One region of the Nocardiopsis moroccensis genome, then DNA from elsewhere that is predicted to be linked to it. Evidence: predicted binding sites of a transcription regulator. Region 1 holds the regulator's gene; the other holds the start of a gene.
What was found. Region 1 encodes HrcA, which represses chaperone genes, less so after heat shock. Its sites were predicted from a motif close to TTGGCACTCTCNNNNNGAGAGTGCCAA; they were not measured.
Positions count from the first base shown of each region.

Region 2: a site for HrcA is predicted at 1,742-1,768, ahead of groL (chaperonin GroEL). Genes of this name have one in related genera too.

Region 1 covers NZ_CP199747.1:416,287-419,700, forward strand. The annotation lists gene ACUKCB_RS01665 (DUF3097 domain-containing protein) at 350-1,189, opposite strand; gene hrcA (heat-inducible transcriptional repressor HrcA) at 1,368-2,381, shown strand; gene dnaJ (molecular chaperone DnaJ) at 2,386-3,414, shown strand, end outside.
Region 2 covers NZ_CP199747.1:4,115,405-4,118,818, reverse strand. The annotation lists gene thrC (threonine synthase) at 1-1,011, shown strand, start outside; gene ACUKCB_RS18305 (ubiquitin-like small modifier protein 1) at 1,065-1,343, shown strand; gene groL (chaperonin GroEL) at 1,934-3,414, shown strand, end outside.

The DNA of each region.
Region 1 (3,414 bases):
GGCTGTCCGTAGGCGGGCTGCTGTTGGCCGTAGCCGGGCTGTGCGCCGCTGGGCCGGCCGTAGGGCTGCTGCGGAGGCTGAGCGGGCTGTCCCGGCTGACCGTAACCCGGCTGGGGCTGCGGCCCCGGATCCTGCGGCGGTTGCTGCCCCTGACCGTCGTCAGGGGACGGGGGATTGGGCGGGGTCTCGCTCATGCTCTTCCTCGGCTCCGCTGTTGATGGGCGTGTGCTTGTGCTGCCCGGTCCACCGGGCCGTACCGACGACCGCGGAGGGCCGTAGGCCGGTGCTGTCCGGCGGAGCCGGACCACACTGGTCCGAGGCCCCGGCAGACGAAGCGGCGGGGCCAATCCTAGTGTTGCGGAGGGTGGGGACCCGTGACGAAGTCGATGAGCTCCTCGACCCGCCCCAGCAACGACGGTTCGAGGTCTCCGTAGCCGCGGACCGAACCCAGGATCCGGCGCCAGGCCTCCCCCGTCTCCATCCGCCAGCCGAGGGCGTCCACGACCCCCTCCTTCCAGGGGAGGCCGCGCGGCACCTCGGGCCACGCCGTGATCCCCACCGCGCCCGGACGTACCGCCTGCCACACGTCCACGAAGGGGTGCCCGACCACGAGCACGTCCCCGCCCCGGACCCGGTCCGCGATCCGGCTCTCCTTGGAACCCGGCACCAGGTGGTCCACCAGGACCCCCAGCCGGCGCCCCGGTCCCGGGGAGAACTCCGCCACCACGGCGGGAAGGTCGTCGACCCCCTCCAGGAACTCGACGGCCACGCCCTCCACGCGCAGGTCGTGGCCCCAGACCTTTTCGACCAGTTCGGCGTCGTGCGCGCCCTCCACGTAGATCCGGCTCTCCCGGGCGGTGCGCGCCCGCGCGCCGGTCACCGCGATCGAGCCGGAGGCGCTGCGCAGCGGCCCCCCGGGCGCGGTGGCCGGGCGCACCAGCGTCACCGGCTCCCCGTCCACCAGGAAGGCGGCCGGGCCCAGGTCGAACACGCGGCGGCGGCCGCGCCGGTCCTCCAGGGTCACCGCGGCCTTGTCCCAGGACACCACGGCCCCGCAGAAACTCTCGTCGGCGTCCTCCACGACGAGGTCGCGGCTGAGGGGTATCTCGCGTACCGCGCCCTTCCTCGGACGTCGCCAGTCTCCCGCCAGAACGTCGCGGCCGTAGCGGCCGTTTCCCTTGGTAGCCACGGTGGTGCAGTCTACTGGCGAAGGGGTGCGAATCCCCGTGGCCGGGTGGCGCACGTCGCCGCCCCGTCAGGGAAGAGGAACCGGCCCCCGGCGCGTTACTACCGACGGGTAGCAGTACGGGTTTGCGGTCGGGCATAGAATTAGCACTAAAGACCTTGGAGTGCCAGGAGGTGGCGAGTTGCTGGACGAGCGCAAGCTCGCGGTCCTGCGTGCCGTCGTAGAGGACTTCGTCAACACCAACGAACCGGTGGGTTCCCGGGCGCTGGCGGACCGGCACCCCCTCGGGGTCTCCCCGGCGACCATCCGCAACGACATGGTCGCCCTGGAGGAGGACGGGTACATCGCCCAGCCGCACACCAGTGCGGGGCGTGTGCCCACGGACAAGGGGTACCGGCTCTTCGTCGACCGGCTCTCCTCGGTCAAACCGCTCTCGGCGGCCGAGCGGCGTGCCATCGAGTCCTTCCTCGGTGGTGCCGTGGACCTCGACGAGATCGTCGCCCGCACGGTACGGCTGCTCGCGCAGCTCACCCGGCAGGTGGCGATCGTCCAGTACCCGTCGCTGACCCGGTCCTCGGTCCAGCACGTGGAACTCGTACCGCTCGGCGGCCAGCGCATCATGATGGTCGTCATCACCAACACCGGACGGGTCGAACAGCGCGTCATCGACGGGCTGGGATCGGTCAGCGAGAGCGTCGTCGACGACCTGCGCGCCATGCTCAACCGCGCCATCGCCGGAAAACACCTCGGCGACGTACCGGACGCGGTGGAGGACCTGCCCGCGCAGGTGGCCCCGGAGGACCGCCCGGTCGCGGTCGCGGTCCTGTCGGTTCTGCTGGAGAGCCTCGTCGAACGCCGCGAGGAGAAGATCGTCCTGGCGGGCACCGCCAACCTCGCGGCCGTCGACTTCGCAGCCAGCCTGCGTGACGTGCTCGAAGCACTGGAAGAGAACATGGTCCTCATCCGTTTGCTGGGTGAGGCGAAGGATCCCTCTATGCTCACCGTGCGGATCGGCGCGGAGAACTTCCACGAGGGCCTTCGGTCCACCTCCATCGTGTCGGCCGACTACGGTGTGGGAAACCAGTCGCTGGCCAAGATCGGTGTGGTGGGACCCACCCGTATGGACTACCCAGGGACAATGGGCGCCGTCCGTGCGGTGGCTCGGTATGTCGGACAGATTTTGGCAGGACAGTAACTCAGTGGCCAGAGACTATTACCAGGTTCTCGGGGTGCGTCGCGACGCGTCCAAGGACGAGATCAAAAAGGCGTACCGGCGGCTCGCGCGCGAGCTCCACCCGGACATCAACCCGGACCCCGCCACCCAGGATCGCTTCAAGGAGGTGACCCAGGCCTACGAGGTCCTCTCCGACGAGAGCAAGCGTCGGATGTTCGACATGGGTCACGACCCCTTCGCCCCCGGCGGCGGAGGCGGAGGCGGTGCCGGAGGGTTCGGCGGCGCCGGCGGGTTCGCCTTCGACGACATCATGAACGCCTTCTTCGGCGGTGGTCAGCCCGGCGGCCGGGGGCCCCGGGAGAGGGTTCGGCGCGGACGCAGCATCAAGATCCGCATCGAACTCGACCTCGTCGAGACCGCCTTCGGCGTCAGCAAGGAGATCACCTTCCCGACCGCCATCCTGTGCGAGACCTGCCAGGGTGAGGGCACGGCGGCCGGTTCGCACCGGACCACCTGCGAGATGTGCCACGGCCAGGGCGAGGTGTCCCAGGTCACGCGTTCCTTCCTGGGGCAGGTCATGACCTCGCGCCCCTGCCCGCAGTGCTCGGGCCAGGGCTCGGTCATCACCAACCCCTGCGGCGACTGCGCGGGCGAGGGCCGGGTGCGCGAGAAGGTCACCCGCACCGTCAAGATCCCCGCCGGGGTCGACGACGGCACCCGCATCCAGCTCGCGGGCGAGGGCGAGGTCGGTCCCAACGGCGGACCGCGCGGCGACATCATCCTCGAAGTCGTGCAGAAGGCCCACTCGACCTTCGAGCGCCGCGGCGATGACCTGCACTGCACCATCACCGTGCCGATGACGGCGGCGGCGCTCGGCGCATCCTTCTCCTTCGACACCCTCGACGGCACCGAGAACATCGATCTGCGTCCGGGCACCAACTCGGGCCACGTCATCACGCTGCCGGGCAAGGGCGTCACCCACCTCGACGGCGGTGGCCGGGGCGACCTGCGCATCCGTGTGGACGTGGAGACCCCGAGCAGGCTGGACGAGGAG
Region 2 (3,414 bases), 2.5 Mb from region 1:
ATGAACCCCGGCTTCACCCCGCTGGTGCGCGCCGACCGCCTCGCCGCCGAACTCGGCCTGAGGTCCCTGCACGTCAAGGACGACTCGGCCAACCCCACGCACTCCTTCAAGGACCGCGTGGTCGCGATCGCCGTCGAGGCCGCCCGCACCTTCGGCTTCACCACCCTCTCCTGCTCCTCCACCGGCAACCTCGCCGGCGCCGTGGGCGCCGCCGCCGCACGGGCCGGCTTCGAGTCGTGCGTGTTCATCCCGGCCGGACTGGAGGAGGGCAAGGTCGTCATGGCCGCCGTGTACGGCGGCAAGGTCGTCGCCATCGACGGCAACTACGACGACGTCAACCGCTTCTGCTCCGAGCTCATCGGGGACGAGGCCGGGGAGAGCTGGGGCTTCACCAACGTCAACCTGCGCCCCTACTACGCCGAGGGCTCCAAGACGCTGGCCTACGAGATCGCCGAGCAGCTCGGCTGGCGCCTGCCCGAGCAGATCGTCATCCCGATCGCCTCCGGCTCCCAGCTCACCAAGATCGACAAGGGGTTCCAGGAGCTGATCAGGGTCGGCCTGGTCGAGGACCGCCCCTACAAGGTGTTCGGCGCGCAGGCCACCGGCTGCTCTCCGGTCGCCAAGGCCTGGGAGAACGGCCACGACGTGATCCAGCCGGTCAAGCCGGACACCATCGCCAAGTCCCTGGCGATCGGCAACCCCGCGGACGGCCCGTACGTGCTGGACATCGCCCAGCGCACCGGCGGCTCGGTCGAGCACGTGGGCGACGACGAGATCGTCGACGCCATCAAGCTCCTCGCCCGGACCGAGGGCGTCTTCGCCGAGACGGCGGGCGGTGTGACCACCGGCGTCCTGTGCAAGCTGGTGCGTGAGGGCAGGCTCGACCCCGAGGCCGAGACGGTCATCGTCAACACCGGTGACGGGCTCAAGACCCTCAACGCCGTCGACTCGGGCGTCACCGCCACGATCAAGCCGTCCCTGGACGCCTTCAAGGCCGAGGGCCTGGCCTGAACCGCAGCCCCGGCCGTATCCCGCCGCACCCACTTCCCAGGAGTACGAACACCATGAGCGCCAGCGTCCGCGTGCCGACCATCCTGCGCACCTACACCGACGACGCCTCCGAGGTCACCGCCGAGGGCGGCACCCTCGCCGAGATCCTCGACGACCTGGAGGCCAACCACCCGGGCATCCGCGCCCGCATCCTCGACGACAACGGCAAGGTCCGCCGCTTCGTCAACGTCTACGTCGGTGACGAGGACGTCCGCTTCGAGAAGGGCCTGCAGACCGAGGTCAAGGACGGCCAGCAGGTCTCGATCATCCCCGCGGTCGCCGGGGGCTGCTGATCACACGAACCGTGTGGAGGGGGCGGGTGCCGACGGCACCCGCCCCCTCCACGTGTCCGGGCCCCTACCCGCGGTGATCTTGCTACCAGGGGCGAAATCGGCGCCGAACTTGCTTCTGGTAGCAAGATCACCGCGGTTTGGCTGTTTCGGGAGCAGCGGGGTGGTGCCGGCGGCGGGTGCGCGCTCCCTGCGTCGCCTGAGCACCTGACCCCCGTGGCGCCTGCCCGGGGCCTTGACGGGGCCCGTGGGGCCGGTGGGACCTGTGGGCCCCACGGGGATCCCCTCGAGTGCGCGCCCAGGGTTCGTCATCTGTTCGCCGAACGCTCAAATCACCAGATAACAGGCTGTCTGTGCAGGTGGGAGGCATGCTCGGGGGTAGGGAAATCGTGACCACATCGTTTGCACTCTCCATGGCCGAGTGCTAAAAAAGGGAGTGGTTAGCACTCACCTCTACCGAGTGCTAACCGGATCGAGGCTGCGAGACCGTGGCCCTCCGGCAGCAGGGTTGCCGGCCAGGACGCGGTCGTCCGTCGCGGGCGCACGCCTCGTCCCATCGCGTATCAGCCCGGTCACGGGAGGACAAGAACTCAATGGCAGCCAAACTGATCGCGTTCGACGAGGAGGCCCGTCGCGGCCTCGAGCGTGGCATGAACCAGCTCGCGGACGCCGTGAAGGTCACGCTCGGCCCGAAGGGTCGCAACGTCGTTCTGGAGAAGAAGTGGGGCGCCCCCACGATCACCAACGACGGTGTCTCCATCGCCAAGGAGATCGAGCTCGAGGACCCCTGGGAGAAGATCGGGGCCGAGCTGGTCAAGGAGGTCGCCAAGAAGACGGACGACGTCGCCGGTGACGGTACGACCACCGCCACCGTCCTGGCCCAGGCCCTCGTCCGCGAGGGTCTGCGCAACGTCGCCGCCGGCGCCAACCCGATCGGCCTCAAGCGCGGCATCGAGTCCGCCGTGGCCCGCATCAACGAGGAGCTCGGCAACCTCTCGAAGGACGTCGAGACCAAGGAGCAGATCGCCTCCACCGCCTCCATCTCCGCCGGTGACACCCAGATCGGTGAGACCATCGCCGAGGCGATGGACAAGGTCGGCAAGGAAGGCGTCATCACCGTCGAGGAGGGGCAGACCTTCGGGCTCGAGCTGGAGCTCGCCGAGGGCATGCGCTTCGACAAGGGCTACATCTCGCCCTACTTCGCCACCGACCTCGAGCGCATGGAGACGGTCCTCGAGGACCCCTACATCCTCATCGTCAACTCCAAGATCTCCAACAACAACGAGTTCCTGCCCGTTGTCGAGAAGGTCCTGCAGTCCGGCCGCCCGCTGATGGTCATCGCCGAGGACGTCGCCGACGGCGCCCTGCAGACCCTCGTGGTCAACAAGATCCGCGGCACCTTCAAGTCCGTCGCCGTCAAGGCCCCGGGCTTCGGTGACCGCCGCAAGGCCCAGCTCGGCGACATCGCCGTGCTGACCGGCGGCCAGGTCATCACCGAGGAGGTCGGCCTCAAGCTCGAGAACACCGAGCTGGAGCTGCTGGGCCGCGCCCGCAAGGTCGTCGTCACCAAGGACGAGACCACCATCGTCGACGGTGCCGGTGACGCCACCGCCATCGCCGGTCGCGTGAACGAGATCCGCAACGAGATCGAGCGCACCGACTCCGACTACGACCGTGAGAAGCTCCAGGAGCGTCTCGCGCGTCTGGCCGGCGGCGTGGCCGTCATCAAGGCCGGTGCCGCCACCGAGGTGGAGCTCAAGGAGCGCAAGCACCGCATCGAGGACGCCGTCCGCAACGCCAAGGCCGCGGTCGAGGAGGGCATCCTGCCCGGCGGTGGCGTCGCGCTGCTGCAGGCCAGCGTCCCCGCGTTCGCGAAGCTGGAGCTCGAGGGCGACGAGGCCATCGGCGCCGACATCGTGCGTCGCGCCATCGCCGAGCCGCTGAAGCAGATCGCGGTCAACGCCGGCCTCGAGGGCGGCGTCGTGGCGGACCGGGTCAAGAACCTGGAGCCCGGTTTCGGCCTCAACGCCGCCACCGGCGAGTACACCGACCTGTTCAAGGACGGCGTCATCGA